Regions from separate parts of the Terribacillus jepli genome, predicted to be linked through region 2. Evidence: riboswitches for the same ligand, from Rfam matches in the RefSeq annotation. Region 2 holds a riboswitch; the other holds the start of a gene.
The links. A riboswitch is a leader RNA that binds a small molecule or an ion and turns the genes downstream of it on or off. The one in region 2 is predicted to bind glycine.
Positions count from the first base shown of each region.

Region 1 (15,934 bases), on a different contig from region 2:
GCCTGTTCTGTGAATAAGCCGCTTATGAGCAAAAGCAAAGCACCGAGCAATCCGACGATGACCAAATATCCAAGCTTCGTCGGTTTCTTATTCTGGGAATCTTTCAGTTTCCATTGTTCGGAAAGCTTGTCTAGTAACTTTTTCATCCTGTCCCCCCTTTTTGGGTGACCTCAAGCGGCAGATCCTCGAGCTCCCAGATGTCAGCCAGATGGGATTTCACTTTCTCCAAGTCCTCAGTTTGTTCGGTTGCTTCAAGCGGACGGGAACTGTCGATGACCACGTCGCGAATATCTCCTTCTGGTAAGTCCTGCTCGGTCGTCTGCACCGTTACATGGATGGATTCGATTGCTTCGGCCGTTTCCTCATCCTCTCCCTCCTTAAAGGCGACTGCGATGTCCGTGATTTGCATATGAAAATTCTCTTGCAGCGTTGGATTTGCTTGGTCCTTTAATTGGACAGCCATCTGTTCCTCAATATATGCACGCTGCACCGAATCTATTTCACTTTTCTTCTGTTCTATCGAATTTTCCATGGAGGGGGCATCCGTCAAAGCAGCAAAACCTGCCATCGCTTCCTGTACTGCCCGGCTTGAGTCGACTTGGAATAAGGCAAAGACCGGTTTCAGGAATAACAGCAAAAGCATCAGCCCCATGACCAATTTGACATATTTGCGCATGTCAGTGTCCGGCAGCACCATATCCAGAACAAAAGCAAGGAGGATGAACAAAATGATCTGCATCACCCAGGATTGCAATGTTTCCAAGTGATCAGCTCCTATCTCAGCATTAATGTGACATTGCTCGTAGCGACAATGATGACGATGGCGATGAAAAACATGAATGCGACAACGAGCAAGCAAGCGAAGATATACAGGATGTACTTACTCATCACTTGCATGGATTTAATGATCGGTCCGTCCCCCAGCGGCTGCAGCAGGGCGGCGGCTATCTTATAAATAAGCGCAATGGCAAGGATCTTGATTGCCGGGAACAAGGCGATGGCCAAGACGATCAGCACCCCGACAATTCCGATGGCGTTCTTTAAAAGGAGTGAAGCACTCAATACCGTATCCGTGGCATCGGTGAACATACGGCCAATCACCGGTATGAAGTTGCCGGTGATGAATTTGGCGGTTTTCATCGCCACTCCATCTTGAACGGCTGTGACAGCCCCTTGAACCGAGATGACGCCGAGAAAAACAGAAAAGAAAATACCCAAAAGCCAAAGTGCGACATTTTTCAGTAAATCAGCGAGCTGGGTGACGGGATATTCTTTGTTGATCGTACTGACTAGATGTAAGAGAGCACTCATGAGGAATAATGGGATGATTACTTTGGAGATCAATAAGCCGCTGGCATGGATGAGGAATACGATGATCGGATGAAAAAAAGCGACAGCCGAAAGACTTCCGAATGATGCCATCAGCCCGAGCAAGAGCGGAATCAATGCGAGCATGAAATCACTCATTCCATTGATGGCTTCCATTGTATAGCTCACCGATAAACGGAAACTATTCAAAAGAAGTGTCAGCAGGACCATACAGACGATCAAATAAGCCACTTTGCTGATGGAGCCTTTATTGAAAGCGGTTTGGATCGTTTGCAGGATACTGCTGAACAGCGTTAGAAGAATTAAAATACCAAGCAGCTTACCGTTGAGCAGCAGTTCATACAGCAAATATTCGAAAAGTCCCTTCAGCCATGATTCAATGGAAATATCTCCTTGCTGTTGGATAAACTCAAGTAGTGAGCCTTTTTCCAGTTCCGGGATATATTGACCGTATTTATCAGACAGCAGCTCCCAGTATCCACTGAGCTCTTCTGTCGGCAAGCTTTCAAAGGCTGTGACTGCTGTTTCCTCCTCTACTGTCTGATTCGTCTCTCCAAAGGCTGCTGACGGATATACAAGTAAGATGCATAATGCGAAAAGAATGACCAAGCAGCGTTTCAACGTATCCAGCTCCTTATCCGCCCGGCATAAAACTGATTATTGTTTCGATGACTGCTGTCAGAATCGGGATGGCCACCGTAATGATGATGATTTTCCCGGCAAGTTCTATCTTGGCGGCAATGGCCGACAAGCCGGCATCCCGGGTCAGATGTGCCCCGAATTCCGTGATGTAAGCAATGCCGATGATTTTCAATATCGTTTTGATATAAAGTCCTTCTACATTTGCCCTTTCACCCAGCTGCTCGATCAAGAGGAGGATACCAGCGATTTTCTGCAGGATGAACAAGAAAATGATGATACCCGTCACCACGACAACAAAGAATGCGATGGAAGAATTCTGTTCCTTTACAATCAAGGCAAGCAAACTTGCCACAATACCAATGGATACGATTATGATGATATCCATCTTTATCGCCTCATCCCTGGAATAAAAACACCGACTTGATCTGCTGGAACAACTCCGATAATTTGCCCAAGACAATGAGCAGTACAAGGATGAATCCCATCAGTGTCGTAAATTGCGCAATCTCTTCCTTCCCCATTTGCTTCAGTACTGTATGAATGATGGCAACGATCATCCCGATACCTGCAATTTGAAATAGAATCATTGCTTCTGAGAGCATAGCGGACTCCTTTCCTACTCCGTTCAGATAAGCAGCAGCACGATCAGCAATCCCGTCAGGAAGCCAAGGTTGCGGATCATTTTTCCATATCGCTGGTTTGCTTCTTCCGATTCCTCCAGCTCGCGTTCCAAATGGGTTCTGGCTAACTGGATATGTTTTTGCTGCTGCTCAAAATCATGTTGGCCGAGCGTACGGCCGAATTGCAGCCAGATATCCTTCTCAGCAGGTTTCAAAGCTGTATTGCCTATCCAATTTTCGGTTGTCTCTTCCCAGCAGTCATACAGTCCTGCCGGGTGCAGCTGCAGCTTATCCGAAAGCGACCGAAAAAAACCAGCTGCAGGCTGTGGGATTTGCTTGGCAAGGTTATCGCTTGTTTCGATGATGCTTGTCTGACTGTATAGGATTTCTGCCTCCATCACTTGCAGACTGCTGATCAGCTGACGAATTTGTTTCGGACGCTGCTGCAGTCTTCGGGATAAATCAAAACCTGCCCAAGTCGCTGCAATCAGCACAAGGATCGCTCCTATCAGCTTCATGCGTTGGCACCTGCCAGCCTGGATGTATCAAGCAGGGCTTGTACCACTCCAGGTGAATTGCCTTTGTTCAAAATTACGATGCGTTCGAACACTTTATGTTGAAACAGCGGACGCAGCGATGGTCTGTGACGGATGGAATCAAAGCTATCACCATGGACACTGCATACAATCTTCACGCCTGCATGCAATGCTTCCAATAATGCTTGCACGTCCCGCCCGCTCCCGATTTCATCTGCCACAATCACATCTGGGGACATCGACCGTATCAGCATCATCAATCCATCAGCTTTCGGACACGCGTCCATGATATCTGTTCTTCTTCCCAAGTCATGCTGCGGAATACCATTGATACTGCCTCCAATTTCCGACCGTTCGTCAACGACTGCTGTCTTCAACGCCGGATATTGCTGCCAGCCGGTGGAAAGGCATCGGACTATATCCCGCAGAATGGTCGTTTTCCCGGACTTGGGCGGACCTATGATAAGTGTATGACGGCAGGAACCATCGAAATTGTACAAAGACGGCATAATTTGTTTGGCTGCACCCGGTTTTGCCTTTGCGATTCTTATGTTGAAAGATGATATATGCTTAAGTGCTTTGACCATACCGCCTTCTGTATTCACTTGGCCGCTCAGTCCGATACGGTGCCCTCCAGCAATCGTGATATACCCTTCCCGCAATTCATTTTCAAGTGCATATAAAGAGAAATCACTCAGTTGATTCAGCATGAAACGTGCATCATCCGCCGTTATGAACGATGTTTCAATCCACTCGGTCGTATCATCGAAGCATAATTCAAGCTGTTGATTCGTCCGGCATCGTATTTCCTGCAGCTTCTCCCATCGATCCCCGATTTTTTCCGACAACATTGCTTGTACAGGCGTTCGAAACAAGTTTTGGATCTCCTTCATTGTTGTTCACCTCTGGCTTCGATTGGACATGTTGTCCATACTGTAATGTATGTGCCTCTGACTTGTTTATGCACAAAAAAGAGCCTCTCCCCAAGGTTGGGAAGAGGCTCTTTAAGCTGCCTTACGCACGTGATACGTATTTGCCATCGGATGTGCTGATGATCAGTACATCGCCTTCATTGATGAAGAATGGGACTTGTACGCTCAAACCTGTTTCAACGATAGCCGGCTTCGTACCACCGCTTGCTGTATCACCTTTGATACCAGGTTCTGTCTCTACAACTTTCAATTCCACGTTGTTCGGCAGATCCACACCAAGTGTTTCGCCGCCAAATGTCATCACGCTGATTTCCATATTTTCTTTCAGGAATTTAAGTTCATATTCGATCTGTGCTGTTTGAAGCTCCAGCTGTTCGAAAGACTCATTATCCATGAAAGTATGCGTATCACCAGCAGAATAAAGATACTGCATTTTTTTGTGTTCGATATGCGCACGGGAAACCTTTTCTCCTGCACGGAATGTTTTCTCCTGGATGTTACCATTGCGCAGGTTACGCAGTTTGGAACGGACAAATGCCGCACCTTTTCCAGGTTTTACGTGCTGGAAATCAATTACCTGCCATAGGCCATTATCTACTTCGATTGTAAGGCCCGTACGAAAATCGTTAACTGAAATCATTGTTTTCCTCCTTCGAAAAACGGCTGTTACAAAGTAATTAAATCTTTAGTGGAGAACGTCAGACGCTCACTGCCATCAGCTGTCAGCACAAGATCATCCTCGATGCGGCATCCGCCTACTTCCGGTATGTAGATCCCCGGCTCTACCGTCACAACCATTCCTGGCTTTAATACCGTGTCGGAGCGGAAGGATAGAGCTGGCGATTCGTGTACATCCATACCGAGTCCATGACCGGTAGAATGTCCGAAATACTGGCCATAGCCTTTTTCGGTGATATAGTCTCGTGTGAGCGCATCGGCTTCCTTACCAGTGATACCCGGTTTCACGCCCGCTACTCCTCGAAGATTCGCCTCTAGTACTATATCATAAATCTCGCGTAATTTGTCACTTATCTCACCTACTGCGAAAGTTCGGGTGATATCGGAGCAATATCCATTGTAAAGGGCACCGTAATCAAGTGTGACCAATTCGCCCTTTTGGATTTGTTTTTCGGATGCCACGCCATGCGGCAAAGCGGAACGGTAGCCGGAGGCGACGATCGTATCGAAGCTGGACTGTGTTGCGCCTTGTTTGCGCATGAAGAACTCCAGTTCATTGGAAACCTCGATTTCCTTCATACCTGGCTTAACGAAAGTCAGTATATGTGTATAGGCTGCATCGGCAATTTCTGCAGCAGTTTTCATGATGCGAAGCTCTGCCTCTGATTTGATCAGACGCAATTCCTCGATCAATCCGGAAGCCGGGATGAGATCTGCTTTGATAGCGTCCTGGAACTGCTGATACAGCGCGAAAGTGACATCTTCATGCTCAAATCCTACCTGCTGTGCACCTTCTTTCAACAGTTGGGCACAAGCTTCCTGTACGATGGACTGCTTATGCTCAATGATTTCAAAATCAGGCGCTTGGTCTGCTGCCTGTTCGATATAGCGAAAATCTGTAATGAAAAGCTGTTTGGATTTTGTGATGACAAGCAGTCCCGCACTTCCGGTAAAGCCTGATATGTATCGGCGGTTCTGCCCGCTTGTCACGATAAGTGCATCCAGATTCTTTTTTTCCATCAAAGCACGTAATTTCTCGAGTTTCTCCATCTGTTTCTTCCTCTCCCCTTATTTCTCCAGCAGTGCCATAGCTGCATATCGGTAGCCTTTGATGCCCAGACCGACGATTTGCGCCTTGCACACGGATGCCAGCATCGAATGATGCCTGAACTCCTCGCGGGTATGGATATTGGAAATGTGTACTTCCACCACCGGTATCGGGATACTGGCAATCGCATCCCTGATCGCAATGCTCGTATGCGTATAAGCAGCAGCATTCAGGATGATCCCACTGCATGTGCGACCCGCTTCCTGGATCTTATCCACCATCGCTCCTTCGTGATTCGACTGAAAATCTTCCAGTTCACAACCAAAACCATCTGTCACCTTCTTGACTTCAGCCACCACATCAGACAGCGTGTGACTTCCATAAATGCCAGGTTCCCTCGTGCCGAGTAAGTTCAAATTTGGTCCATTGATTAACATTAAGCGATTCACTTTCTTCATCCTTTGGTTACAAGATTTTAACTTTCACATAGTGTAACATAAGACGAAGATTTTGTGATTGAAAATTCGAAATGCTTAACCCTTCTCTTGGTAAGCCTCACTTTGCTGGTATTCAAAGCTGATACTGTATCCGATAAATACAGCATAAAGCAAATACAGGCACATTGTCGTAATATTTGCATTCCGATCTGCTTGAAAAGCACTATCCACACCATGGATGAGCGGGGCGAGCAAAAGCTGGACAAGGACCCAAAGCACCGCGCCGAAGATCAAGCTTGGCATAATTCCTTCCTGCTGCTTCAAAAATAAGAAATAAAGAAAAGCAATGAGAATCGAAAGAAGCCCGACTAGGATTATACTGATCAGTTCGGCCACCCAGGTATCGGCCCATGGCATCCATACCCATGAGCGCAGGACGAAATCCGCCACCGATAAATCGGTGAAATGAAAAAAGTAGGCTAACCAGGCAATTGCTGACCAGAGCACGCCCCCGACGAATCCGGTCAAGACGGCACTTCTATTAAAACGTGATGCTGTTTTCCGATTTTGCTGCATATTCCTCACCTCATTACGTAGCATGCCTTGAATATGCAATTTTAATCATAGCTCCCATCTAGTGTTCTCTGTCTTTTTTTAGTAAAATAGAAGGAAATCGATACGAGGCTGGTGAAATTATGTCAGATAAACAAACCAATACCTATGGCGGGCAAGCCGTCGTTGAAGGTGTCATGTTTGCGGGAAAAAACAGCTTCGTTACTGCCGTTCGCAGAAATGACGACAGCATTGATTACTTAACCGTCGAGCGGAAAGATAACCCGAAACTATCCAAATTGAAAAAGATACCTATATTGCGGGGGCTCGCAGCCATCATACAGGCCAGCGCCAATGGCACGAAGCACTTGAATTTTTCTTCAGAGCGTTACGGTGTCAATCCCGAAGACGATGAAGAGATTGTACCTGAAGAGAAGAAATCCAAATTGGCAATGATCATCGGAATCGGCGCAGTCGGTGTTCTTTCTTTCATTTTCGGGAAACTGATTTTCACACTTACACCTGCATTAGTCGCTGATTTCTTCGACAAATGGCTGCCTTCCCGCTTTGAACAAGTTGCACTGGAAGGGTTCCTGAAGCTGATTCTGCTTCTTGCATACGTTTATCTTGTGTCATTGACACCAATAATTAAACGGGTATTCCAATATCATGGCGCCGAACATAAGGTGATCAACTGTTACGAGAATGGGTTGCCGCTCACCGTTGAGAATGTACAAAAACAATCTCGTCTTCATTATCGATGCGGATCAAGCTTCTTGCTGTTCACTGTCATAGTAGGTGTGATTGTATATATGTTCGTTGCAACAGACCCGCTATGGTGGCGCATGGTAAACCGGATCCTGCTTCTGCCGCTTGTCATCGGGCTATCGTTCGAGGTACTCCAGCTCACGAATAAGGTTCGGAATATTCCTGTCCTTCGCTTCCTCGGGTATCCAGGTTTGTGGCTCCAGCTGATTACGACAAAAGAGCCAAAGGATGACCAAGTGGAAGTTGCGCTCGCTTCTTTCAAAAAAGTGCTGGAAAATGATTCTGTACAGGTGAATAGTGGTATAAAGATAGTAAGATAACGAAACCATGCCTCCACAAAGGCATGGAAAGGAGGAAAATGGGTTGCGTAGATCTGGGTCTTCCATCATCGTTTTTGTTTTGATTGGGCTTGCTGCCATCGGGGTCGTCATGCAGCTCGTGACGAGTCCAGGAGCATTTTTCCAGAATGTGCTTGTTTGGGTTGGAGGTGCCGTTCTTTTCGGAGCGCTGCTCTATTTCATTCTTACACGCCTGCGCGGTCGTGCAACAGCTGGCGGCAGCGGCAGCAACGATATGCAGAAATATAAAAAAGCAGTGAAGCAGTCAAAGCAAAAATATAAGCAGCCAAAAGCCCGCCCTGTCAATAAACCTGCAAAATCAGCTACAAGCATGAAAAAAGCATCCGCTGCCAAAAGAAAGCGATCTATCAAAGATAGGTCTCGTGGTCCCCAGCTCCGTGTCATCGAAGGTAACAAACAAAAACGGAAAAAGTCGAGCATCTGATGCCCGACTTTTTTTTATGGCCAGCGTTTCAGGAACCGCTCCGCCTTGTCCCTGCCGACTGTTATCAGCTTTTCCTTTTCAACAGCAGAGATATTGAAATCTGCCATTCCGATACCCTCAACCGGAATGAAGATGATATCCTTTGCAGTATCCTGATTGATATGTCGCATATCATGTGCTATCTTCATCGTCTTGAAAAGCGCATAAAACAAATCAAAGGATTGATGGACTTTCTGTACAGGAATTTTTTGTACAGCTTCACTCAGCTTCATTCCTAAAATCGGACGTCTCAAGAGCCTTTCTTCACCTTCCAAAGTCCAAAGCGGAAAGTTGCTGAGCAGTCCCCCATCCAGCAGCAAACTCCGTTTTCGATTCCTGTATACTAGTCTGGCCGGCATGAAAATATATGGAATACCTGCACTCATCCGGATGGCACGTGCCACCGGAAAACTTCCGCCATCGATCCCATAAGTCTCAGCCAGATCATCCGGGAAAACGATCAATTGGCCGAGCGTTACATCGGCTGCAATCACTTTCAGCGTTTTTGGCTTCAGATCTTGAAAAGTGTATACCTGCTTTTTCGCCAATGCTTCGTATAACCATCTTTCCAAGGCATTCCCTTTGTATAAACCCATCTTAAAATAAAGCGTCAGCCAGTTGGCAAATGGGATGAACTTCGTCAGCTTGATAGGATCTGTAAATTTACTGATATCGGTTTCCTGCAGCAAAGCTTCCATCTCTTTCCCGTCGTAACCAGCTGCCAGCAAACCTGCAACAATCGCACCAGCAGAAGTACCCGCTACGTTCTCAAACGCATATTTCTCCTTCTCAACAGCCTGAATGGCACCGATGAAAGCGAAGGCCTTCACCCCTCCACCTGAGAAAACGCCGTCTATTTTCATAAGCACGCTCCATGATGACTTTTTACTATACCTAATCAAGGAGCTGTTCTTTTAGAACAAAAAAACCATCCGAATTGGATGGCTGGGGTTAAGACTTTTGGTCTTGCCGAATTTTGATCAGTGCTTCTTGGCGTTCTTTGTCTTCCTGGAAAAATTGAACAAGATTACCGATCCGTTCAATGGAATTCCAGCTCAAGTGATGCTCGATCCCTTCTACATCGTGGTAGATATTCCCTTCCTCGACACCGATGATCCGCAGGAAATCTTCCAATAGTTCATGCCGGTATACTAACCGTTTGCCGACCTGCTCCCCTTTATCGGTCAAAATCAAACCTCGATATTTTTCATACTTCAAATATTCATCTTTATCCAGCTTCTGCACCATTTTTGTGACAGAGGAAGGATGGACTTGCAGATTCTCTGCTATATCCGATACACGAGCGTATCCTTTTTGCTCCATTAATATGTAAATTTGTTCGATATAGTCCTCCATACTGGGTGTAGGCATAATACTCCTCCATTCAAACCACTGCGGCTTCTACATCTTTACATGATACACCTTTTCCATCGGACAAACAAGCCAACAAAGTTGAAGAAGGTCAAAAGTGTTACACTTATTTGAACGACTGTAAAAATTCTTTGAAAATGAGGACTTGATTGCTATAATATAAGCTGGAGTATCAGCAGATGGGGGAAATGACATGGAAGCAGTACTGGTTATCGGCATTGCACTCGTTGTATTCATTCTTTACAGTGTAATCCGTTATTTTATTCAGAAGAAACATTTAAAAACTCTTACAGAGGAAGAATTCAAAGCTGGCTATCGTAAAGCGCAGCTGATCGATGTTCGCGAGCCGAAGGAGTTCGACGGAGGACATATCCTGGGGGCCCGCAATATCCCGCTGACACAGCTTCGCTACCGTATGGCAGAGATCCGAAAGGACAAGCCTGTTTACTTGTATGATCAAAATGGTACACGTACCGTACGAGCTGCAGCTATGCTGCATAAAAAAGGATGCCAGGATCTTAACCAGCTTAAAGGCGGCTTCAAGGCCTGGAGCGGTAAAATCAAACGTAAAGGCGACTGAAAAAGAGCTTTGCACGTAATGTGCAAAGCTCTTTTTTTCATTCAGGTATATAACGAAGGATCGGCTTTCTGGCAGCAGTCGTCTCATCCATTCTGCTGACGACTGTCGTGTGCGGTGCTTCCTGGACGATCTCTGGATTATGTTCTGCATCTGCAGCGATCTCCAGCATCGTATCGATGAAACTATCCAATGTTTCTTTTGCTTCCGTTTCGGTCGGCTCGATCATCAGCGCTTCCTCTACGTTGAGCGGGAAGTAGATGGTCGGCGGATGATAGCCAAAATCAAGCAATCGTTTGGCCATATCAAGTGTCCGGACTCCTAGTTTTTTCTGTCTGCGTCCGGAGAGAACGAATTCATGCTTGCAATGCTGTGCGTATGGCAAATCAAATGCTTCACTTAAGCGACGCATCATGTAATTCGCATTCAGAACTGCATATTCACTTACGCGTTTCAATCCTTCTGGCCCCATTGTACGGATATACGTATATGCACGAACATTTATACCGAAGTTTCCGTAATATGGCTTCACGCGCCCGATTGAATCCGGACGATCTTCGTCAAGAATGATTTCTTCTCCTGCTCTGCGTACGATTGGCTTTGGCAAAAAGGCAGCCAGCTCTTCCGATACACCGACAGGACCAGATCCCGGACCACCGCCGCCATGCGGGCCGGTGAACGTCTTATGCAAATTCAAGTGCACGACATCAAAACCCATATCCCCAGGTCTTGTATAGCCCATGATGGCATTGAGATTAGCACCATCATAATATAATTTGCCGCCTGCTTCATGTACAATCTTGGCCATTTCCAAAATATCCTTTTCAAACAGACCGAGTGTATTCGGATTCGTAAGCATCAGTGCTGCTGTATCTTCTCCAACTACCCGACGCAAATCTTCCAAATCCACGAGTCCTTCTTCATTGGATTTAACCGTCACGGATTCAAATCCAGCAACTGTTGCCGAAGCAGGGTTCGTTCCATGGGCAGAATCCGGCACGATGACCTTCGTACGCTGCGTCTCCCCATTTTTCTCATGCAAGGCACGGATCATCATTAGTCCCGTCCATTCCCCATGAGCTCCTGCTGCTGGCTGCAAACTAACCTCATGCATGCCAGTGATTTCCTTCAGCTGCTCCTGCAGATCGAACATAAGCTCCAGCGCACCTTGTGCCGTTTTTGGATCCTGATATGGATGCACATGGCTGAAACCGTCCATGCGGACGACATCTTCATTGATTTTCGGATTATACTTCATCGTACAGGAGCCGAGCGGATAAAATCCAGAATCCACACCGTAATTCCTTCTTGAAAGAGCTGTATAATGCCGGATGATCTGCAGCTCACTCAATTCTGGAAGCGCTGCTGGCTCACTTCGAATATAATCTGAATCGAAAACTTCCGATAGATCCGTTTCAGGAACATCCAGCGACGGCAAACTGTATCCCGTCCTGCCTGGTTTCGTTTGTTCAAATAACAATGGGAAATCAGTATTGTTTTGCATGGACTGCCGCCACCTCTCTTACGAATGTATCAATCTGTTCTTTTGTGCGCTGCTCCGTCACAGCAACAAGTATGTGGTTCTTCAAACGATCATCTATCCGTCCCAAGTGATACCCCCCGATAAACCCTTGTGTAACCAGATGATCATTCAGTGCATCCGCATCGTCGTCTACTTTAATTACCAATTCATTGAAGAAGGCGCCTTGGAAGGCGACTTGCAGCCCGTGTGCTTCAAGCTGCTTTTTCATATAGTGGGCTTTCTGTATGTTCAAGTGAGCCATCTCAGCCACACCTTTTTTCCCTAGTGCACTCATTGCAACTGAAGAAGCCAGTGCGTTCAACGCCTGATTGGAACAAATATTCGACGTCGCCTTATCGCGGCGGATATGCTGCTCCCGAGCTTGCAGTGTGAGGACAAAGCCACGTCTGCCTTCTTCATCCTTCGTCTGACCGACAAGCCTTCCCGGCAGTTTGCGCATCAATTTAGCCGAGCTTGCGAAATAACCGCAATGCGGGCCGCCAAATTGTGCTGGAATACCAAACACCTGTGTATCACCGACGACAATATCGGCTCCGAAACTTCCTGGCGGTGTCAAGAAACCCAAAGCCAGCGGATTGCTGGAAACGACCATCATCGCTTTTGGCTGTGTATCAATGATTTTTCTAACGTCGGCAAGCGGTTCGACTTGACCGAAGAAATTCGGATACTGGATGATGACGCTGGCCGTATTTTCATCCACTAACTCTTCCAACGCTTTTAAATCAGTCAACCCTTCCTTATGCGGGACAGTGACGACTTCCAAGTGTTGTCCTCTTCCATAGGAATCGATCACTTGACGCGATTCCGGGTGAACCGTTTCAGATACAATGATCTTTCTCTTCCTCGAATGACCCGCACTCAATGTGGCTGCTTCGGCAAGAGCTGTTCCGCCATCGTACATGGAACTATTCGCTACATCCATTCCAGTCAGCTCGGCTATCATTGTCTGGAATTCAAAAATGGCCTGCAGTTCACCTTGGGAAATTTCAGGCTGATACGGCGTATAAGCTGTATAAAACTCAGACCTGGAAATAACATGATCGACGATGGAAGGAATATAATGATCGTACACACCCGCACCAAGGAAGGAAGCATGTGTTTTCATCGTGATATTGCGATCTGCCAAGTCAGCAAGTTCCGCTTTCAGTTCTCCTTCACTCTTCGTTTCTTTGATCCGGAGCGGCTCTTTCAAGCGAACCTCTTCCGGAATATCAGAGAAAAGCTCCTCTGTGTCCTTCACACCGATCGTTTGCAGCATTTCTTCTTTGTCTTGCTCTGTCATCGGTAAGTATCTGAAATCCATGGCGTATCCCCCTATTTCCGCTTATAGAATGGTATTGTGACAACCTTGGCCAGTAATCTTTTTTTCCGGATCTGCACCTCTACAATATTGCCTACCTCAGCAGCATCTGCTTGTATGAGGGCAAGGCCGATCGATTTATCCAGCGTAGGCGACTTGGTGCCAGTCGTTATCTCACCAATCTGTTCATCATCGCTGAAGACTGGATACCCATGACGGGGAATGCCTTTATCCAGCATTTCAATACCGACTAGCTTTCGTTCAGTTCCGATCTCTTTTTGCTTTTTTAAGACTTCTTTCCCGATGAAGTCGGCGGACTTATTCGTTTTCACCGCAAAGCCGATACCAGCTTCGACTGGAGTGATTTCCTTTGTCAATTCATTTCCATACAAAGGCAAATTCGCTTCAAAACGCAATGTGTCCCTCGCTCCGAGTCCGACTGGCTGAAGATTATATAGCTGACCTGTCTTTAACAGCAGTTCCCAGACAGCTTGCCCGCTTGCGGCAGGTCCATAGATCTCAAAACCATCTTCGCCCGTGTAGCCTGTGCGAGAGATCAGGAAATCCCCCTCAATGCCTTCCAGTTTCGCTGGATAAGCAAAACGGAAAAACGAAATTTCCGACAATTCAGCTGCTGCCACCTGCTGTAGGATTTGCTCTGCATGGGGTCCTTGGAGGGCAACCTGCATGTAGGCTTCTGAATGATTCTCGATTTCCACGCCATCACGTTTGTGGGAAAGCAGCCATCCGAAATCCTTTTCGGTATTGGCGGCATTGACAACCAATAGATAACGATTTTCCTCCAGCATATAAACGATCAGGTCGTCCACTGTTCCCCCATCTTCATGACACATGACGCTGTACTGCGCTTTATTCGGGACGAGCAAGTCCACGTCATTCGTCAAGACATACTGCAGGAAATCCTTGCTCGCTGGTCCGTGAACCAAAATCTCCCCCATATGGGATACATCGAATAAACCAGCAGATTGCCTTACAGCATGATGCTCTTCCTGGATGCTGCTGAAATGTACCGGCAATTCCCAGCCGCCAAAATCGATCGTCTTGCTGTTAGCCTGATAAGCAGGATAAAGCGGTGTTCGTTTCAACTCACTCATCATCCTTCTCCTCTCTTATGTAACTCGCAACAAAAAACAGAGCCCATCTCAAATACATTTTGAGGGGCTCTGTCCATTTACCAGAAAGTTTCTTATCGTCCTTGGACCATAATTGCTTCTTGGGTGGCTTCCACTATGGAAACACTCTCCAGAGTTGCGTCGTGCTGGAGTTCTTTTGCCTGAGAGATTCACTCAATATTTGCTCCTTCGGCGCCGCTGTGCAGCGGTCTCTCCTCCAACATTCACTCGCGGTTTATGAAATTGTAAATCGCGGGCATACTAACAGACAATCAACCTATAAAAAAGCAAAACCCAAACATTCTAACAAAAAATATTAATAATGTTTGGTTTCAGCCTCATTATAACATAACAATTTTAGATTGTGTCTATCTTTTTATGCTTTTTCATAAAACTCCGAAGAATAAGGAGATGAGTTTACGATGCATGCGGAAATACATGATGATCAGCAATTTATCGACATGATGGATGATGTGCTGCAGCACGAAGGAGATACAGCATCCTGGGAGCATTTTCAAATGGCTTATACAGCTGCCAAAGAAACGAATATTGACACCTTCACTGGTTTGGTCGCTCCTGGGTATCTGCCCCACATGACCTTCCATCCGCACCAGCTCCAAGCGAGCCAGCGGGTAGTCGAGGAGATGAACGGACGCGCCATCCTGGCAGATGAAGTAGGTTTGGGAAAAACGATAGAAGCAGGTCTTGTATTGAAAGAATTGATGATTCGCGGCTTAGTGAAAAAAGTACTCCTTCTTGTCCCTGCATCCCTTGTCAACCAGTGGGTGAATGAATTGAATTCCAAGTTCCATATACCAGCCGCCTCCCAGCGCAAGCAGTATGTGTGGGAGCATTACGACGTGATCGTCTCCTCCATCGACCTGGCTAAACGCTCTCCTCACCGGGAAATCATCCTGGAGCAGGACTACGATTTCGTACTTATCGATGAGGCACATAAACTGAAGAACAGCCGGACAAAGAACTATGCTTTCATCCAGGCGCTGAAAAAGAAATATTGTCTGCTGCTGACTGCAACGCCAGTTCAAAACAGACTGAGTGACATTTATAATCTCGTATCCTTATTAAAGCCTGGCTATCTTGGCAGCTATAAGCAATTCAAAGACACATATGGAGATGATCGCAAAGATGCAGAAGAGCATCATTATTTGAAGGAACTTATCCGAAAAGTGATGGTCCGCAACCGCCGCGAAGAAACAGGGCTGCAATGGACAAAGCGGAAAGTCGAGACCATTTGGATCGATTTCACCGAAGCAGAGCGTCAGGTGTATGAGCATATGCAGGATTCCACCAGCTCCGCGGCAACTTTTGCGAAAATCACCCTGCTCCGTGAGCTATGCAGCTCCAGGGAAGCAGCGTATTTATCCATGAAGAAAATGGTCGAGGAAAATCCGGAATCGGGTATTGCCTACCTGCCGCTCATGAAAGAAATCGAACAGCTGCCCCAGCATAGCAAAGCATTGAAGGTTGTCGAGCTGATCAAGGCCGCCCCGCCCGGAGAGAAATTCATCATCTTCACAGAATATCGTGCAACGCAATTTTATTTGCAATGGACGCTGAAACAGCATGACATATCGTCTGTTCCTTTCCGGGGAGGTTTCAAAGCCGGCAAAAAGGACTGGATGCGC
Region 1 is NZ_JBFEGH010000013.1:30,038-45,971, reverse strand. Features, by position in the region: gene spoIIIAG (stage III sporulation protein AG) at 1-146, opposite strand, end outside; gene spoIIIAF (stage III sporulation protein AF) at 143-763, opposite strand; gene spoIIIAE (stage III sporulation protein AE) at 775-1,950, opposite strand; gene spoIIIAD (stage III sporulation protein AD) at 1,964-2,356, opposite strand; gene spoIIIAC (stage III sporulation protein AC) at 2,367-2,573, opposite strand; gene spoIIIAB (stage III sporulation protein SpoIIIAB) at 2,597-3,109, opposite strand; gene spoIIIAA (stage III sporulation protein AA) at 3,106-4,020, opposite strand; gene efp (elongation factor P) at 4,142-4,699, opposite strand; gene AB1K91_RS14500 (M24 family metallopeptidase) at 4,726-5,787, opposite strand; gene aroQ (type II 3-dehydroquinate dehydratase) at 5,806-6,234, opposite strand; gene AB1K91_RS14490 (YqhR family membrane protein) at 6,319-6,798, opposite strand; gene AB1K91_RS14485 (DUF1385 domain-containing protein) at 6,918-7,862, shown strand; gene AB1K91_RS14480 (SA1362 family protein) at 7,906-8,325, shown strand; gene AB1K91_RS14475 (patatin-like phospholipase family protein) at 8,340-9,227, opposite strand; gene mntR (transcriptional regulator MntR) at 9,316-9,735, opposite strand; gene AB1K91_RS14465 (rhodanese-like domain-containing protein) at 9,929-10,315, shown strand; gene gcvPB (aminomethyl-transferring glycine dehydrogenase subunit GcvPB) at 10,353-11,816, opposite strand; gene gcvPA (aminomethyl-transferring glycine dehydrogenase subunit GcvPA) at 11,800-13,158, opposite strand; gene gcvT (glycine cleavage system aminomethyltransferase GcvT) at 13,170-14,270, opposite strand; glycine riboswitch at 14,428-14,516, opposite strand; gene AB1K91_RS14445 (DEAD/DEAH box helicase) at 14,711-15,934, shown strand, end outside.
Region 1: linked by a shared signal. The riboswitch ahead of gcvT (glycine cleavage system aminomethyltransferase GcvT) and the one ahead of AB1K91_RS01830 (amino acid permease) in region 2 are both predicted to bind glycine.

Region 2 (15,934 bases):
AGATGCTGGGTCGGCTCGTATTTTCGGATATGACATTGCGAAGGATCCGCAGATTGTGCGGAAATTGATAGGGGTGACTGGTCAGTATGCTTCTGTTGATGAGTCGCTGAGCGCTACGGAGAATTTGATTATATTTTCAAGGCTGCTTGGCTTAGGGCGGAAAGAAGCGCGGGCGAAAGCAGAAGAGCTGCTGGAGGAGTTTGGGCTGACAGAAGCGGCCAAACGTCCATTGAAGCATTTTTCCGGCGGGATGCGCCGGCGTCTTGATCTTGCGGCCAGTCTCATTGCCAAGCCGCCGCTCATCTTTTTGGATGAACCGACTACTGGATTGGATCCCCGAACACGGAATCAGATGTGGGATACGATTCGAAAGTTGGTGAAGTCAGGCACAACCGTATTGCTGACGACACAATATCTGCAAGAGGCGGATGAACTGGCTGACCGGATTGCGGTAATCGATCAAGGCAGGGTGGTAGCCGAGGGGACAGTAGATGAATTGAAACAGTCTGTCGGCAGTTCTTCCTTGCATGTCAGTATACAAAACGCCGATCAAATGGCTGCTGCCAAAGAGCTGGTGGAAAGGATACTCAACGTAGAGGCGGCGGTTTCGGCAGAAGGAGGAAAGATTACTGTTCCTCTTGCGGATGCTGATGTGGTCTCAGACCTGCTCATGGCACTGCGGGGGGAAGGAATCCAATTGGCAGAGCTGAGTGTACAGAAACCAACCTTGGATGAGGTATTCTTGACGATTACTGGAAAAGGGAAAAAGGAAGAGGTAAAATCATGAACAGTTATATAGATACACATGCTGCTGACAGGCAGCTCAAGAACAGATCAAGTTTCCGTCAAGCGTTGATGAACAGTTTCACCATGGCTTTCAGAGGTCTGCTGAAGATAAAGCGTACGCCTGAGCAATTGTTTGATGTGACATTACAGCCGATTATTTTTACGCTGATGTTCACCTATATTTTCGGGGGTGCTATCTCAGGGGATGTAGAAAGCTATTTGCCGGTCATCATTCCGGGTATTTTGGTCCAAACGGTTATCAGTACCTCCGTGGTCACCGGTGTACAGCTGCGGGAGGACATGGATAAAGGGGTATTCGACCGGTTCAAGTCGTTGCCGATTGCCCGAATTGCCCCGTTGGCAGGAGCATTGATGGCAGATACGATTCGATACACGATCGCAACGATCCTTACTTTTGTGATGGGCTATATCATGGGGTACCACCCAGAAGGCGGGCTCAGCAGTATCATCATTGCTGGTATTCTCGTTGTCGTCTGTGCCTGGGCTGTCAGCTGGATCTTTGCTTTCTTTGGTGTGATTGCCCGAACAGCTTCCAGTGTGCAAGGGATATCCATGCTTGTGTTATTTCCGCTGACGTTTCTTTCCAATGCGTTCGTGCCAGCAAATACGATGCCTAACTGGTTACAGGGCTTTGTGAATATCAATCCTATTTCGCATCTTGTCACTGCCGTAAGGAATTTAACCAACTCGGGCACCGTGGGCTTGGATATGACCATTTCGCTTATTGGTGCTGCTGTGATCGTAGCAATCTTTGCGCCTATCACGGTTCGTGCTTATATGAGAAGGGTCTAATGGTAAAATAGTAAAAGTACAAGGAGAATCGTCGTGCGGCGGTTCTCTCTACTTTATAAAGGGAATGGATCATATGCCAAAAATCTTAATCGTAGATGATGACGCACATATTCGAGAGTTGATTCATTTGATTCTTTCAAAAGAAGGTTTTTCCATTGCGGAAGCGGAAGATGGGGAAGCTGCATTAGCGATTTTAGAAACAGATAAAATCGACATGATCATCCTGGATATCATGATGCCGAATATGGATGGCTGGGCATTTTGTCAGGAAGTACGAACCTATTACTCCGATACTATGCCGATTATCATGCTAACGGCAAAAGGGGAAACGATGCAAAAAGTGAAAGGGTTTGATCTCGGGGCAGACGATTATATGGTGAAACCATTTGCCGCGCCTGAACTAGTCGCTCGTGTAAAAGCACAGCTCCGCCACCACCAAATATCCGTCTCCAATCAAATCAGGATAGGGAATGTACTGATCGATCGTGCCTCTTTTAAAGTGATGATTGAGGATGAGCATGTTACACTGCCGCTTAAAGAATTTGAACTGTTGTTTAAGCTGGCGGCAAACCCGCAGAAAACATTCTCGCGCGAACAATTGATTGAAGATATTTGGGGCTTTGATTACGAGGGAGATGAACGCACTGTCGATGTCCATATCAAACGACTGCGCCAGCGGTTTTCCTGCGAAGGCTGTCCGTTTAAAATCACGACCATTCGCGGCCTAGGCTATCGTCTGGAGGTATTGAATTGAAACAGCGTGAATTCCTGAAACGTCTTATCGGTATGTTTGCCATTATAGGTTCTTTACTCATAAGCTGGGCTTTCGCTTATTGGCTAACCTCTGTCTTGTATGATGTTATTCAATTCCACCCGCATGCATTGACCAAACAGCTCATTAATTCTATATTGGGGTTTCTTTTATTTGGCTTGGGTGTATTTTTCGTTACCAGAATCAAGTGGGTAAGAGAAAGGCAGGACAAGTTCTTGCATCCAATGATTCAGGCGATGAAGATGATGGCAGAAGGAAACTTTAATATAGACCTTTCTTTTTATATAAGTCAGTTCAATGGGCGCACAGATCATCCTTATTATAAAATTATCGAAAACATCAATAACATGGCAGATAAGCTAGGGAAAATGGAAGAAATGAGACAGGAGTTCATCTCGAATGTATCCCATGAAATCCAGTCTCCCTTGACGAGCATCAGCGGATTTGCCCATGCTTTAAAAAGAGATGACTTAAGCCCCGAGGAGCGGAAACACTACCTTGAAATAATCGAAACCGAAAGTATCAGGCTGTCAAAATTGAGCGAAAACCTATTGAAGCTGACTTCCTTGGAATCCGATGATTTAATCCTTGAGCGAAAAACCTACCGATTGGACCATCAGCTCCGCCGGATCATCCTTGCCAATGAACCGCAGTGGGCCGAGAAAGACATAGAGATGGATATTTCCCTCGAAAATGTGAGCCTTACTGCGAATGAAGATCTAATGGATCAAGTATGGATCAACCTCATTCATAACAGTATAAAATTCACCCCAAACGCAGGGACCATTACCGTTACAGTAGACAAATTACCAAACGGCCAACCAATGGTCCAGATAAAAGATAGCGGAATTGGCATGGATGAAGAGGCCATCATGCATATGTTCGAGCGCTTTTATAAAGCTGATAAATCCAGAACCCGCAATGCTGGGGGTAATGGTCTGGGACTATCTATAGTGAAGAAAATAATCGATTTGCATAAAGGGAAGATTGATGTTATCAGTCAGATTGGTAAAGGGACAGAAATAGTGATTACATTCGAGCTTGCTTAGAGTGAATTTCACGATTCCAGTGTCTTTTCTTTCCCTATATAATAAAAGAAGCTCAGCGATCTACATGCGCTAAGCTTCTTTTTGGTTTTAAAACAAAGTCAAGCTCCCAGTCTTCTTCACATGCCTTTCCGCCTTATTCACCAGCCAATAGGTAAGCAAGCTCAGAGTAATCAAGATACCAGCAAGCAGTAGTAATGGCTGTGCCATGTCACTTACGGTTTTTCCTTCCATGATAAAACCACGGATGATTTGCAGGACATAGGTGAGCGGGAAGATGAATGCGATTGCTTTTGCCCAGATGGGGAAGGCCATTATTGGCATCCTTACACCTGAGAAGAATTCCATCGGTGCTTCAAAAATGGTGTAGAGGATGCCGGCGTCACGGGAGAACATGAAGATGACGTTTAAAAATCCGCCCCAGATGATGGCGCTTAGCATCAGGAGTGCGACCGCAAATGGGATGAACCAGATGCTGGCGATTTGCAATTCGCCGATGTATACCACTGTAAAGATGGCAAAGATGCTGAACAGCCATACTGCCTCGATCAGATTGGCGGCTGCTCTGCCGAACATGAACAACGTGCGGTTCACAGGTGTCAATAAAATCAGTTCCAATGTTCCTTGCTGTCGTTCGTAAGCCATTTGCCATGCTGATTGCACCATGCTCCAGAAGAAAATATAAGCCAAGTAGCCGATGATTAGATAAAGTCCTAGCTGGTCAGCAGCTACAAAGCGGGTCAGGGGACTGTCTTCGCCAAGGTTGAATGGCGAAAACGAAAAATATGCCTGTATGAACAAGATAGCTGGCCATAAGAAAAGCGAGAAGTAAACCAAGCGGTTATTAAAATGATGTCGGTGGCTTTTCTTCATTTCAGCCCAAAGGATATGGATCTTATTCATGATACCCGGCTCGATTCCGCCAGCTGCAGGATGGCGTCTTCCAGTTTCGGCTTTGATGTTTCCAGCTTTTTCAGCTGCAGCTTCTGTTCTGTAATAAATGCGATAAACAGGGAAGTAAAGTCGAATGGACCGGTCATTTTTAAACTGACTTCATCTTGGAATGGTGTCACTGCAAGCTGGATGCCTTTCTTTTCTAGCTGAATGCTCAACGCGCGTTCTTTTTCGGCATCCATCTGCTCGAGCGTTGCTGTCAGGTGAAAGTTCTTCACTACCTGTTGGATGATATTTTCCGGTGTATCCTGCAGCAGAAGTTTGCCTTGTTCTATGATATAAACACGGTCGCAGAGCACTTCCACTTCCTCCAGATAATGACTTGTAAGCAGGATGCCTTTGTTTCTTTCCCTTGCCAGCATCCGGACTGTTTGACGAAGCTGTTTGGCCACGGGAGCGTCCAAGCCTAATGTGGGTTCGTCCAGGAATAAATAATCAGGATCGTTGATCAAACCGCGGGCAATCTGCAGTCTTTGTTTCATGCCTTTGGAGTAACGTTCCACTGGTATGTCAGCAGCTTCTCTCAAGCCCACCAAGTCAATGAGCTGGTCACAGCGGGATTTCAGCATCTTCCCTTTCATTCCGTACAGGCTGCCGAAATACATCAAGTTTTCTATGGCATTCAATCGCCAGTACAGCATCCGTTCACCGCCGGCAATCATATTTACATGCTGTTTGACATACTGGGAATGGGTCAGTGCATCTAGACCATCTATCCGGATGGTGCCGGAGGAGGGAAGAAGCAGGGAGGCAAGCATTTTTATCGTCGTCGTTTTCCCAGATCCATTGACACCTAACAAACCGATGATTTCACCGCGATTAATTTGCAGACTTAGTCCACCCACTGCTTGGATCGTTTTCGTTTGTTTCCGCAGCCATCCGCTTTTTTCTTTCACCTGATAATGCTTGACTAGGTCTGTTGCCTCTAACATATAAATGCCTCCTTATCCAAAGTGTTTTTCCATGACTGTACGTTCCATCCGTTTAATAGCAAATGATCCAATCACGTAATATACAAATCCAAGACCGGCAAGTATGCCTAGCTGATAAAGCAGGGAGGCATTCCACTCCCCGGAAAGCATGGCGGCTCGGAATTGTTCCAAGCCATAAGTAAGCGGCATGAAGAAGCTGATAGCCTGCAGCCATCCTGGCAGAAATTCCGGCGGGAATGTCACACCGCTCACCAGCATCATCACAACGAATAGTGTGTTTTGGGTGATATAAGTATCCCGGAAAGCCAGCATCAAGCTGCCGAGCAGCAGTGCCTGTGAAAAGATTGCAAAACAGAAAAAAACGAGTGAAGCAGCCAATAAGCCGATATTTACATTTTCCAGCTGTAATCCGAAAAGAAATCCAATCACGATGATTGCCGCTGCTTCCAGCATCGTACGCGTCAATCCCTGAGCGGCACCACCTAAAAAATAGCCCTTTCGGGAAGAGGGGGTTAGCATCAGGGATTCCAGCGTGCCTTCTCTCATTTCGGTGATCAGCATCCTGCTGACAATCATCAACAGCGAGACGGCAAAGGAATTGAATACACCGCCCAAAATCACATATGACAGATAGTTGGAAGTTCCGGTTACTTGAACAAATGCTTCGTTCAATTCGCCATGAAAAATGAAATGATAAGACAGATAAGCAAATACGGTCATATAGATGCCGTCAAGGATGTGACCAATGAAAAACGACCATGGATAAGCCCGTCTTGTGCTTATCCATTGCCGGTGAAACGTAGCCGTAAAAGCTGACCACATAGCGTTTATTCCTCCTTTAACTTCGGACTGTCGAAAAATTGATCCATATCCACGCGGATCATTTCCAATGCGTGTTTATTCGTTTTGTAGAAAACATAATGACTGCTGCGGGTGCTATCCAATAAGCCCGCAGTCTCCAGCAGCTTCAAATGCTTGGAGACCGTTGCCTTGGCAAGCCCCAGTTTTTCCGTGAGCTGCTGCGTGCAGTATGGGTGATACAGCATCAGCTGCGTCATCTTCAAACGGGTAGGATCTGCCAGTGCTTTGATCATTTTCAACAAATCCAACGGTACTTCTTCCCTGCTTTCCTGTGCTGGGAATGATACCTGTTTGGCGACCGTAACATGCGGTGTATCGGCATCAATCAACAGATGTGGTGCCACAAATGTGGAAGGGAAGATCGTGATCTTCTCCATTTCCTGATAGCGTACAGTGTATGTCCTTGCTTTTAAAAAATGCACCGCATCTTCTTCCACCAGGAAACGCGGGTGTACTGCTTTCAAGGTATTTATTGCATCTTCTTTGATATGCAAATTAAAATCATTGGCAGCTTTGATCAGCCATGGCTCGACATTGTAGAGCTCGCGGGCAAAATACACATGATAATACGTGTGAAATAGTTCATATACACATTTTTTGTGATATGCCGGGCGCGCTCTAATCTGTCTTTCCCCTGCTGTCAATTCATCCTCCGGCAGATGCGTCCTTGGTCCAAGCAATACCTGCACAAATTGATGGTCATTCATCAGATTCCAGCCCTCTACAGCTTCCTCTGCATACTGACAGTTACGCGTTTCAGCAAGCAAGCTATCCATCACATGCAGCCATTGATTCGTTATCTGACCATAAAAGAGAATAGCTTCATACAAGTTCTTTGGCATAGCAGCTATCAGCTCATTTGCCCAATTCAGCCTGTCAAGATGGTGATCCGGTTTCACCAGCACATGCAGACTGAGCAGCAACTCGTGATAAGGACTGTAGACAGCCTTAACATGCTGCTTTATCCATGAATTCAATTGAAACATGATCATGCTCCTTTTTGATTCGCGATTTCGCGAATCAAAATCATAATTTTGCAAAATTATTAAACATTATAGAGAAGGGGGTATGGGGTGTCAACAAAAAGTTGGAATAAGGACGGAAATCTGGATAATAAGAAAAGGCTCCCGCATGAGGGAACCTTTAGAAGGGAAGGATGGATACATTCTTTCATATGTAACTGGAAAAATGTTTCCTTTAGATAAATGAGAAGTCCCAAAATAAGATATCCGAGGGACGGGCTTGATGCCTATTTAGCAGACCCAAACTGATAATTGGCCGATATGATGGATTTCGTGTGAGATGATATAAGACTTTTTCATAGGACGGTTTAATGGTTGATTCATTTCTTCTGCTATATTCAAATACTTTTTTTACTCCTTGAGAGAGGTAGGATTCAATGAAGTTATGCGTGACAGGGCTTGTGAGGCTCGAGAACGTGATGACATCTTGTAAGGTAGTGATTTCCCGGATGTCTTTCATGATGACAGGAGTGCCTTGCAGCTAATTAATCCAAATTTGTTCACAGTCAATAACGTGGAACAGATTATGCAGGATACTCCCGTCGCGCTTTTTTGTCAGTTCTTCATAGGAGATTGTTTTACACCAGTCAAACCAATCTTTTCTTATCTGTCAGTTATACCTAAACATTCCGATCATTATAATTACTCCAGACGTTTTGGATTTCACTTTTTCGTAGCATAACAATTCCTATTTTACTATTTTTTGTTAATGAACTGTATGTTAGGATAACAAATAACAACATTGGTCCAGTCCTCATGAACGGAACTTTACAATTTAGGAGGTCTTGCAATTGCCAGTAAGCTCCATCATTCAAGAACATTTTGGTGAAGTATTCAGAAGCGGGCAGTTTGAAGATATTTATCGGTTAACATCAAATGAATTTCAGCAGTTAGTGCCCTTGAACGAATTCGTAGACTTATCAGCATCCTTTAATGAAGGGGTCGATCATTATAATCTAGAATTCAAAAATGCTTTTTTAAACTTCGTTAACTATGTCTGGATAGATGATCAAAGAGAGAAAGCGATCAATGTGACTTTTGATAAGGATCATCAAAAAATCCAAGGTCTTTTTTTAAAGCCTTATATAAAGTACACAGATAGTGACAATATCCTCACGCAGAATAAGTACATGATGCCGGTAAAAGGTGAATGGTTCGTTTTTTGGGGTGGTACAAATGAGTTCATGAATTATCATTACGTTTATGAGAATCAGCGCTATGCGTATGATTTAGTGAAGGTAAAAGATGGTCTATCTTATCAAGATACTCCAACCCATAATGAAAACTACTATGCGTTCGGCGGAGAAATTGTAGCGCCGGCAAATGGCAGAGTTGTGAAAGTGGTTGATGGAATGATAGATAATATCCCTGGCGAAATGGATCCTGATCATCCAGCAGGGAATTATGTCATGATCGAGCATGCAAACGAAGAATATAGTTTGCTGGCTCATTTGAAGAAGGATTCGATAACAGTGAAGGTAGGGGACGATGTGAAGGAAGGACAAGGTATCGGAACCTGTGGTAATTCTGGAAACTCTTCCGAACCTCATTTGCATTTTCACATCATGGATTCTGACGATTTGGAGAAAGGGAAATCAATCCGAATCCAATTCAGGGATGGTTATGAACCTATCCAGGGGGATACTGTTTTTAACGAGTAAGAGATTGGAGGATATCCAATCTCTTTTTGTTTAACTGCATCGAAAGATCCGAAAGCCTAATTTATCTTTGTTTTGCTTTGTGATTTCTTCATGCATTTCCAATATCTCTAATAATGCGTCATCGATATATTCCGATAGGGAGAAATCCGAAGCATGCTGCTCATCGATTTGTTCCGATGAGGCTTGATATTTTGTGCTGTTAATTCGTTGAAATCCAGCTTTTTTGAAGGCTGCAAGCCATTCGTCTTCTGTTAATAATTGTGGGAAACAGTAAAAATCCACGATATTATCCCGTTCTGCTTCAGGGATTGGTTGCTCCAATACCGTTTCGACTGCAAGTAAGATGCCGTTTGGTTTCAAGACTCTTTTGAGCTCGGAAATGGTGGAGAAGACGTTGGTGAACGCTAGCACGGATTCTGAAAGGACGATGTCAAAAATTGCGTCTTGGTAGGGGAGATTTTCCGTGTCCCCGAGTTTGACATCAATCGGTAAATCCAAGGATGAAAATCTCTGACGGGCTTTATCCACCATGATGTTATTGTTGTCTAAAGCACTGACTGTGCAGCCGAACTGCTGTGCAAGATGAGCGGCAGTTTGCCCGGTACCGCAGCCGATCTCCAAAAGTGCTGTTTGTTCATTGATTTTTTCCTCGGACACAATTACCTTTGTTAGCTGCAATCCCCCTGGATGGGCGCCGCCCACGCCAAATAGCGCTAAACAATCAAGATATGTGTAATTCAAATGTAACCCCTGCCTTTGGTATGACATCATTGCAATATGCTATGAATACAGAAAAGATTTGTGATGCTAAAAAGGCAGGATGCACTCCTGATGAATAAAGTGATGATGTTAGGAGGGGTGAAATGGGCGTAATCAGAACGGATGAGTGGCTGTTTCGTGAATATGAAGATCCAGTCGGGATGTGCGAAAAGCTGACAGAACATTTTACTGACGCTTCTGCTGCTGAAATATATGATTACTTCGTGCGGCATGGTATGTATCGCCCGCTTAAAAAGAGGAGTAAACAGCTGGATGATACCGTGTGGAAAATAGTACAGCAGGATGAGGATTTTCTGCAAAAGGAGTGGGAAGGTCCGGATATTCCTATCTTTATCTTTCCATCAGATAAGCATAATAAATGGCTCCAAACACAATTAGGCGGTAAGTCAGGCCTGGCTTTCAGGGATAAGCTATTCTTATTCATTTCTCCGGAAAATATTGAAAAGGAAATAAAAGCAATTTTGACGCATGAGTATAACCATGTATGCCGGCTGAATCGTTTTGATAAAAAAGAGGAGATGTACACATTACTGGATACCATTGTATTAGAAGGGATTGCGGAAAATGCCGTAAGGGAAAGATTGGGGGAAGAGCAGACTGCAAGGTGGGCATCCTCTTATTCTGAGAAAAAGATCGGAAAAATGTGGTCCGATTATATTCTGCCGAATCAGGAGCTTTTGCCTCAGCATCAGGAATTTCAAGCTATTTTATTTGGTCATCGAAAATACCCGAGGATGTTGGGATATTGTGCTGGTTATCATGTAGTGAAAAGATATATGGAGAGACACAGTATATCAAGTAAAGAATTGCTGTCCGTTGAAGCAAGCGTCATTGCCGGTGATTATTAGGGGTGTAACATTCCATGTGCTGCGTGTTCGTTGATGGGATGGAGTATGTGCGGGTATGAGGGAGCCAATCCCTGGATCGACATGACCACTGTCATACCCACTTCTCCATGAACCGGGTGTCTTATTAGATCCAGAATAGAGAAAGCAAAGCTATACCTGCGATAGCTCCCAATGCCACTCCCCATCCAAAGCCCCAGCCACCACCATATCCATAACCGCCATAACCGAAGCCGCCTAGGTTCCTGGAACGACCGAGTGGCTGCAAGTAAACACGATTTCGTCCTACACGCTGGATGATTCCTCTATGAATTTTGCCATCATGGCATCGGATTTCAACTGCTTTACCGCTGTATTTTTGACATAATGAACGATATTGTCCAACTGACATACCTTCACCCCCATAATTTTAGGATTCAGGGTATTATATGTCCCGCTTAAAATATCGCAGGGTACACATATCTCAGGTGTTTAGCGGAATCTTGGCGGCCAGTGAAAAGTCTTGGAGGTTACAATCCAATTGGGGATTTGACAAAAAATCAAACAAACATTAGAATCTAAATAACTTAATAATAAAGCTATGAATGCTATGGATGACACTATAGCAGGAGCAGCTTCTGGAGAGACCGCGATTTGGGCGGCGCCGAAGGGTTCACAATCTCAGGCAAAAGGACAGAAGGGTATCGGATATGTATTTGTGTTTTGCTGTGCGCGCATGACCAATAGTATTTGTTATTCTTGTGATCAAGAGATTGGAGAGCCTCCAATCTCTTTTTTTTATTGGGTTGATTGAAGGAGGAGTTAGATTTGGCACAACAAGGGTTAAAGAGGGACTTATCCAATAGACATGTGCAGCTGATTGCTATTGGCGGTACGATCGGCACCGGGTTATTCCTGGGATCCGGGAAAGCAATCCAGCTGGCTGGACCATCTATCATCTTTGCCTATTTGATCGTCGGCATGGCGCTGTTTTTTGTGATGAGGGCGCTTGGGGAATTGCTTTTATCCAAAGCAGGTTATCAATCCATCACGGATATAGCCGAAGAGTATCTTGGACCGTGGGCATCGTTTGTCACGGGTTGGACATATTGGTTTTGCTGGATCATGACAGCGATGGCGGATGTGATTGCTGTCGGGGTGTATGTGAATTATTGGTTTGATATCCCGCAATGGGTACCTGCACTTATTTGTGTTGTTGTTTTATTAGGTCTTAATTTATTGACGGTCAAGCTGTTTGGGGAATTGGAGTTTTGGTTCGCTTTGATCAAGGTGATCACGATTCTGGCATTGATCGGAATCGGCATTGTGCTGCTGGTGATCGGATTCCAGACAGACACGGGAACCGTTTCGGTTACGAACCTGTGGGAGCATGGGGGAATGTTTCCGAATGGAATTTCTGGTTTCTTGCTCGCCTTTCAAATGGTAGTCTTTGCGTATGTCGGTGTGGAGCTGATCGGTGTTTCGGCAGCCGAAACAGCTGATCCGGCCAAGAATATCCCGTCGGCGATAAATAAGATTCCGTTGCGGATTCTATTTTTCTACGTGGGTGCACTTATCATCTTGTTAGTCATCAACCCATGGACCGAACTGAATGCAGCCGAAAGTCCTTTCGTGAAAACATTCAGCCTGGTTGGTATCCCGATAGCAGCAGGCATCATCAACTTTGTCGTATTAACATCAGCTGCATCTGCCGGAAACAGCGGCATGTTCTCGACAAGCCGGACTTTATATAATCTAAGCAAACAAGGACAGGGACCTTCGCAGCTTGCCAAACTGAATAAAAAGCATGTCCCAGCGAATGCCTTATGGCTATCTGCCATTGTCGTATCAGTGGGAGCACTCTTAAGCAAACTCATACCAGAACAAGCCTTTGGAATTGTCACGAGCATTAGTGCAATCTGCTTTATTTGGGTTTGGAGTATCATCCTTATCTGCCATCTGAAATACAAGAAGACACGTCCAGAATTGCAGAAGAAATCAACATTTAAGGCGCCGTTTACGCCATTTGTGAACTATGCTGTGCTAGCGTTGTTTGCAGGGGTTCTTGTTATTATGCTGGTGGCAGATGAGACGCGACCGGCGTTGTTGTTGACACCTTTGTGGTTTGTTTTGTTGCTGGGGTTGTATTGGAGCAGAAAGAGAAGGACAATCTGACACATGAAACAAAGATATTAAAAGTTTGGAACAGCCTCCAATGAAGGGGGCTGTTCCTTTTTTTCGAGTATCAGTACTTACATTTCTGTTATTGTTCACCACAAGTTCATTATGGTAGATTCAAGATGAAGCATGGAGGAGGCGGTTAGAAACATGCAATTTTTAACGTATGAATTGGCTCAGGAAATTGTGGAGCGTACGATGAAGATATTAAATCAAAATATAAACGTAATGAATGAGGCAGGGGTAATCATAGGTTCCGGAGAAAGCGAGAGGATTAACCAGCTTCATGATGGGGCTCTTCTTGTCCTTGAAAAAGGCGAAAGTATTGAAATAGATGATACCAGTGCCGTGGGAATGAAAGGGTCAAGGCCGGGCATAAATTTACCGATACTTTTTAATGATCAAGTCGTCGGCGTTATCGGTATTACAGGTGAGCCGGAGCAAATCCGAAATTATGCCCAACTTGTGAAAATGGCGGCAGAATTAGTACTGGAGCAGTCATTTTTGCTGGAGCGGGTGCAATGGAAGCAAAGACTCCAGAATGAGATTGTGAATCAGCTTATCTCAGAAGGCGATTTGAATGAAGAAGCCTTAAAGCAGCGTGCTGGCTTTATTGGGATAGATTTAGAACAGTCCAGAGCTGCTATCGTGATGGAAATAACGGACGATGCACAGGTTACAGCGCAAAAGCTGATGAGAGCGGTTCGATACGAGATGAGTAAAAATGATTTAATCGGCATTACTTATAATGATGAGATTGTCATATTGAAAGTTTGTGAGAACAAAAAAGAAATAACTCCCTTTTTAGAGCGATTGCAAAAGGTTTCAACCGGTAAAGCCCTTATTGGTAGTGGTAGTATAGCAACACAATCAAATCAGTTAAAGACCTCTTTTTATCGGGCGAAAAGAGCGATGATGATAGGTCGTAAGTTACATCCTTGCACAAGCTTTTTCCCATACGAAAAATATCAATTGGAAATAATGCTGTCGAAAGTGATCCAGAACGTGGATAAGACCGCCTTTTCTTATTATGATAGACTCTTTGATCAAGGGAAGAAGGGTGAACTGATCCATACCTTGGAAGCATATATAAATGAGGGTGGAGAATTAAACAAAATTGCAGAAAGCTTATTCATTCACCGGAATACGCTGAGGTACCGCCTTGATAAGATTACCGAACTGACGGGCAAGGATCCGCGGAACGCAAAGGACTTAATGGAACTATATATGGCAAATCTGCTGCATGATATTAGCTAATTGTGCAAATGCACAATTCTGATTAATTTTCCCCACGATTATTTCATCTCTTTTCACAATGTAACCACATAGGAAAACGCTTACAATAATAAATATAAAGATTACATAGTGTGGAGGGAACAGCATGGATGTAACTGTAAGCGCTTTAGGGGCGATATGTGCCTTAGTCATAGCAATTGTACTTATCTTGAACAAAGTGCCGCCAGCATATGGCATGGTTGCCGGAGCTTTAATCGGCGGATTGATTGGCGGCGTAAATATTACAGATACAGTAGCATTGATGATGGAAGGAGCCCAAGACATCATTCCGGCGGTACTGCGAATCTTGGCTGCGGGTATCCTGGCAGGCGTCTTGATTGAATCGGGGGCGGCTTCCTCGATTGCGGAGAAGATTGTCAAAAAAATCGGGGAAACACGTGCACTGCTGGCATTATCGATTGCTACGATGATTCTGACGACGGTTGGGGTCTTCGTAGACGTAGCTGTCATCACTGTATCGCCGATAGCTTTAGCGATTGCGAAGCGAGCAAATCTGTCAAAAACGGCTATTCTATTAGCGATGATCGGAGGAGGAAAGGCAGGAAATATCATGTCGCCTAACCCGAATGCGATCGCTGCTTCTGATGCATTCGGTATTCCGCTTACATCGGTCATGGCTGCAGGAATCATTCCAGCTGTGTTCGGTGTGGCTGTGACGTATCTCCTGGCAAAACGGCTTGTCAATAAGGGTACTGCGGTGGCAAGTCAAGATGTTGACATGACAGATAACACAAAGCTGCCATTATTTATGACCGCATTGATTGCGCCGCTCGTCACCATTATCCTGCTTTCCATGCGGCCGTTATTTGATATCAATATCGATCCGATGGTTGCGCTGCCGATTGGGGGTATCATTGGTGCCATTGCGATGAAGAAGACGAGGAAGATCAATGAATATGCGATTTCTGGTTTAAATAAGATGTCTGGCGTAGCCATCATGCTTTTAGGTACTGGAACATTGGCTGGGATCATTGCGAACTCTGCATTGAAGGATGTCTTGATCAATGCTTTAAACGCCACAGGTCTGCCAGCTTATGTACTGGCACCTGTTTCCGGGATCTTCATGTCAGCGGCTACTGCTTCCACGACAGCTGGTACGGCAGTAGCTAGCAGCGTTTTCAGCGGCACCATTTTGGATTTGGGTGTATCAGCATTAGCTGGTGCTGCCATGATCCATGCAGGTGCAACGGTGCTGGACCACTTGCCGCACGGGAGCTTTTTCCACGCCACAGCAGGCAGTGTCAATATGGGCATCAAGGAGCGCTTAAAGCTGATGCCTTACGAGTCTTTGGTCGGTCTGACGCTTGCGATTATTTCAACACTTATATTCGGTGTCTTTAAGCTCTTTGGGTAAGACTGATAGAGAGGATGTATAACGATGAAAATTGTAATCGCCCCTGACTCTTATAAAGAAAGTTTATCGGCTCTGGAGGCTGCTGATGCCATGGAGAGAGGCTTCCATTCGGTCTTTCCGGAGGCTGAGTACAAGAAAATGCCAATGGCAGACGGCGGGGAAGGAACCGTTCAGTCACTTGTGGATGCAACCAAGGGTAAGATCGAAGAAAGGATTGTAACAGGTCCTTTAGGCAAGCAAGTCAAAGCATTCTTTGGGTTGATGGGTGATGGGGAAACAGCTGTCATCGAAATGGCCGCTGCATCAGGTTTGCACCTTGTACCTGCCGAAGACAGGAATCCGTTAATCACTTCTACCAGAGGAACCGGGGAAATGATATCCGCTGCTCTCGACTTTGGCGTGGATCATATTATCATCGGGCTCGGCGGCAGTGCAACAAATGATGGCGGAGCCGGAATGATTCAAGCACTCGGAGGAAGACTGCTTGATGAAGCTGGACGAGAAATCGGTGACGGCGGCGGTGCACTCTCTGAGCTGGCTGCAATAGACCTAGCTGGTCTGGATGAAAGATTGAAGAATGTCCAAATTGAAGTTGCCTGTGACGTGGATAATCCTTTGACAGGACCAAGGGGTGCTTCGGCAATCTTTGGTCCAC
Region 2 is NZ_JBFEGH010000001.1:350,464-366,397, forward strand. Features, by position in the region: gene AB1K91_RS01765 (ATP-binding cassette domain-containing protein) at 1-787, shown strand, start outside; gene AB1K91_RS01770 (ABC transporter permease) at 784-1,599, shown strand; gene AB1K91_RS01775 (response regulator transcription factor) at 1,673-2,353, shown strand; gene AB1K91_RS01780 (sensor histidine kinase) at 2,350-3,420, shown strand; gene AB1K91_RS01785 (ABC transporter permease) at 3,508-4,320, opposite strand; gene AB1K91_RS01790 (ABC transporter ATP-binding protein) at 4,317-5,303, opposite strand; gene AB1K91_RS01795 (ABC transporter permease) at 5,316-6,125, opposite strand; gene AB1K91_RS01800 (ArsR/SmtB family transcription factor) at 6,131-7,150, opposite strand; gene AB1K91_RS01805 (DinB family protein) at 7,668-7,793, opposite strand; gene AB1K91_RS01810 (M23 family metallopeptidase) at 7,978-8,847, shown strand; gene AB1K91_RS01815 (class I SAM-dependent methyltransferase) at 8,878-9,588, opposite strand; gene AB1K91_RS01820 (DUF2268 domain-containing putative Zn-dependent protease) at 9,711-10,475, shown strand; gene AB1K91_RS01825 (hypothetical protein) at 10,600-10,863, opposite strand; glycine riboswitch at 11,080-11,158, shown strand; gene AB1K91_RS01830 (amino acid permease) at 11,280-12,626, shown strand; gene AB1K91_RS01835 (CdaR family transcriptional regulator) at 12,780-13,886, shown strand; gene AB1K91_RS01840 (GntP family permease) at 14,011-15,279, shown strand; gene AB1K91_RS01845 (glycerate kinase) at 15,304-15,934, shown strand, end outside.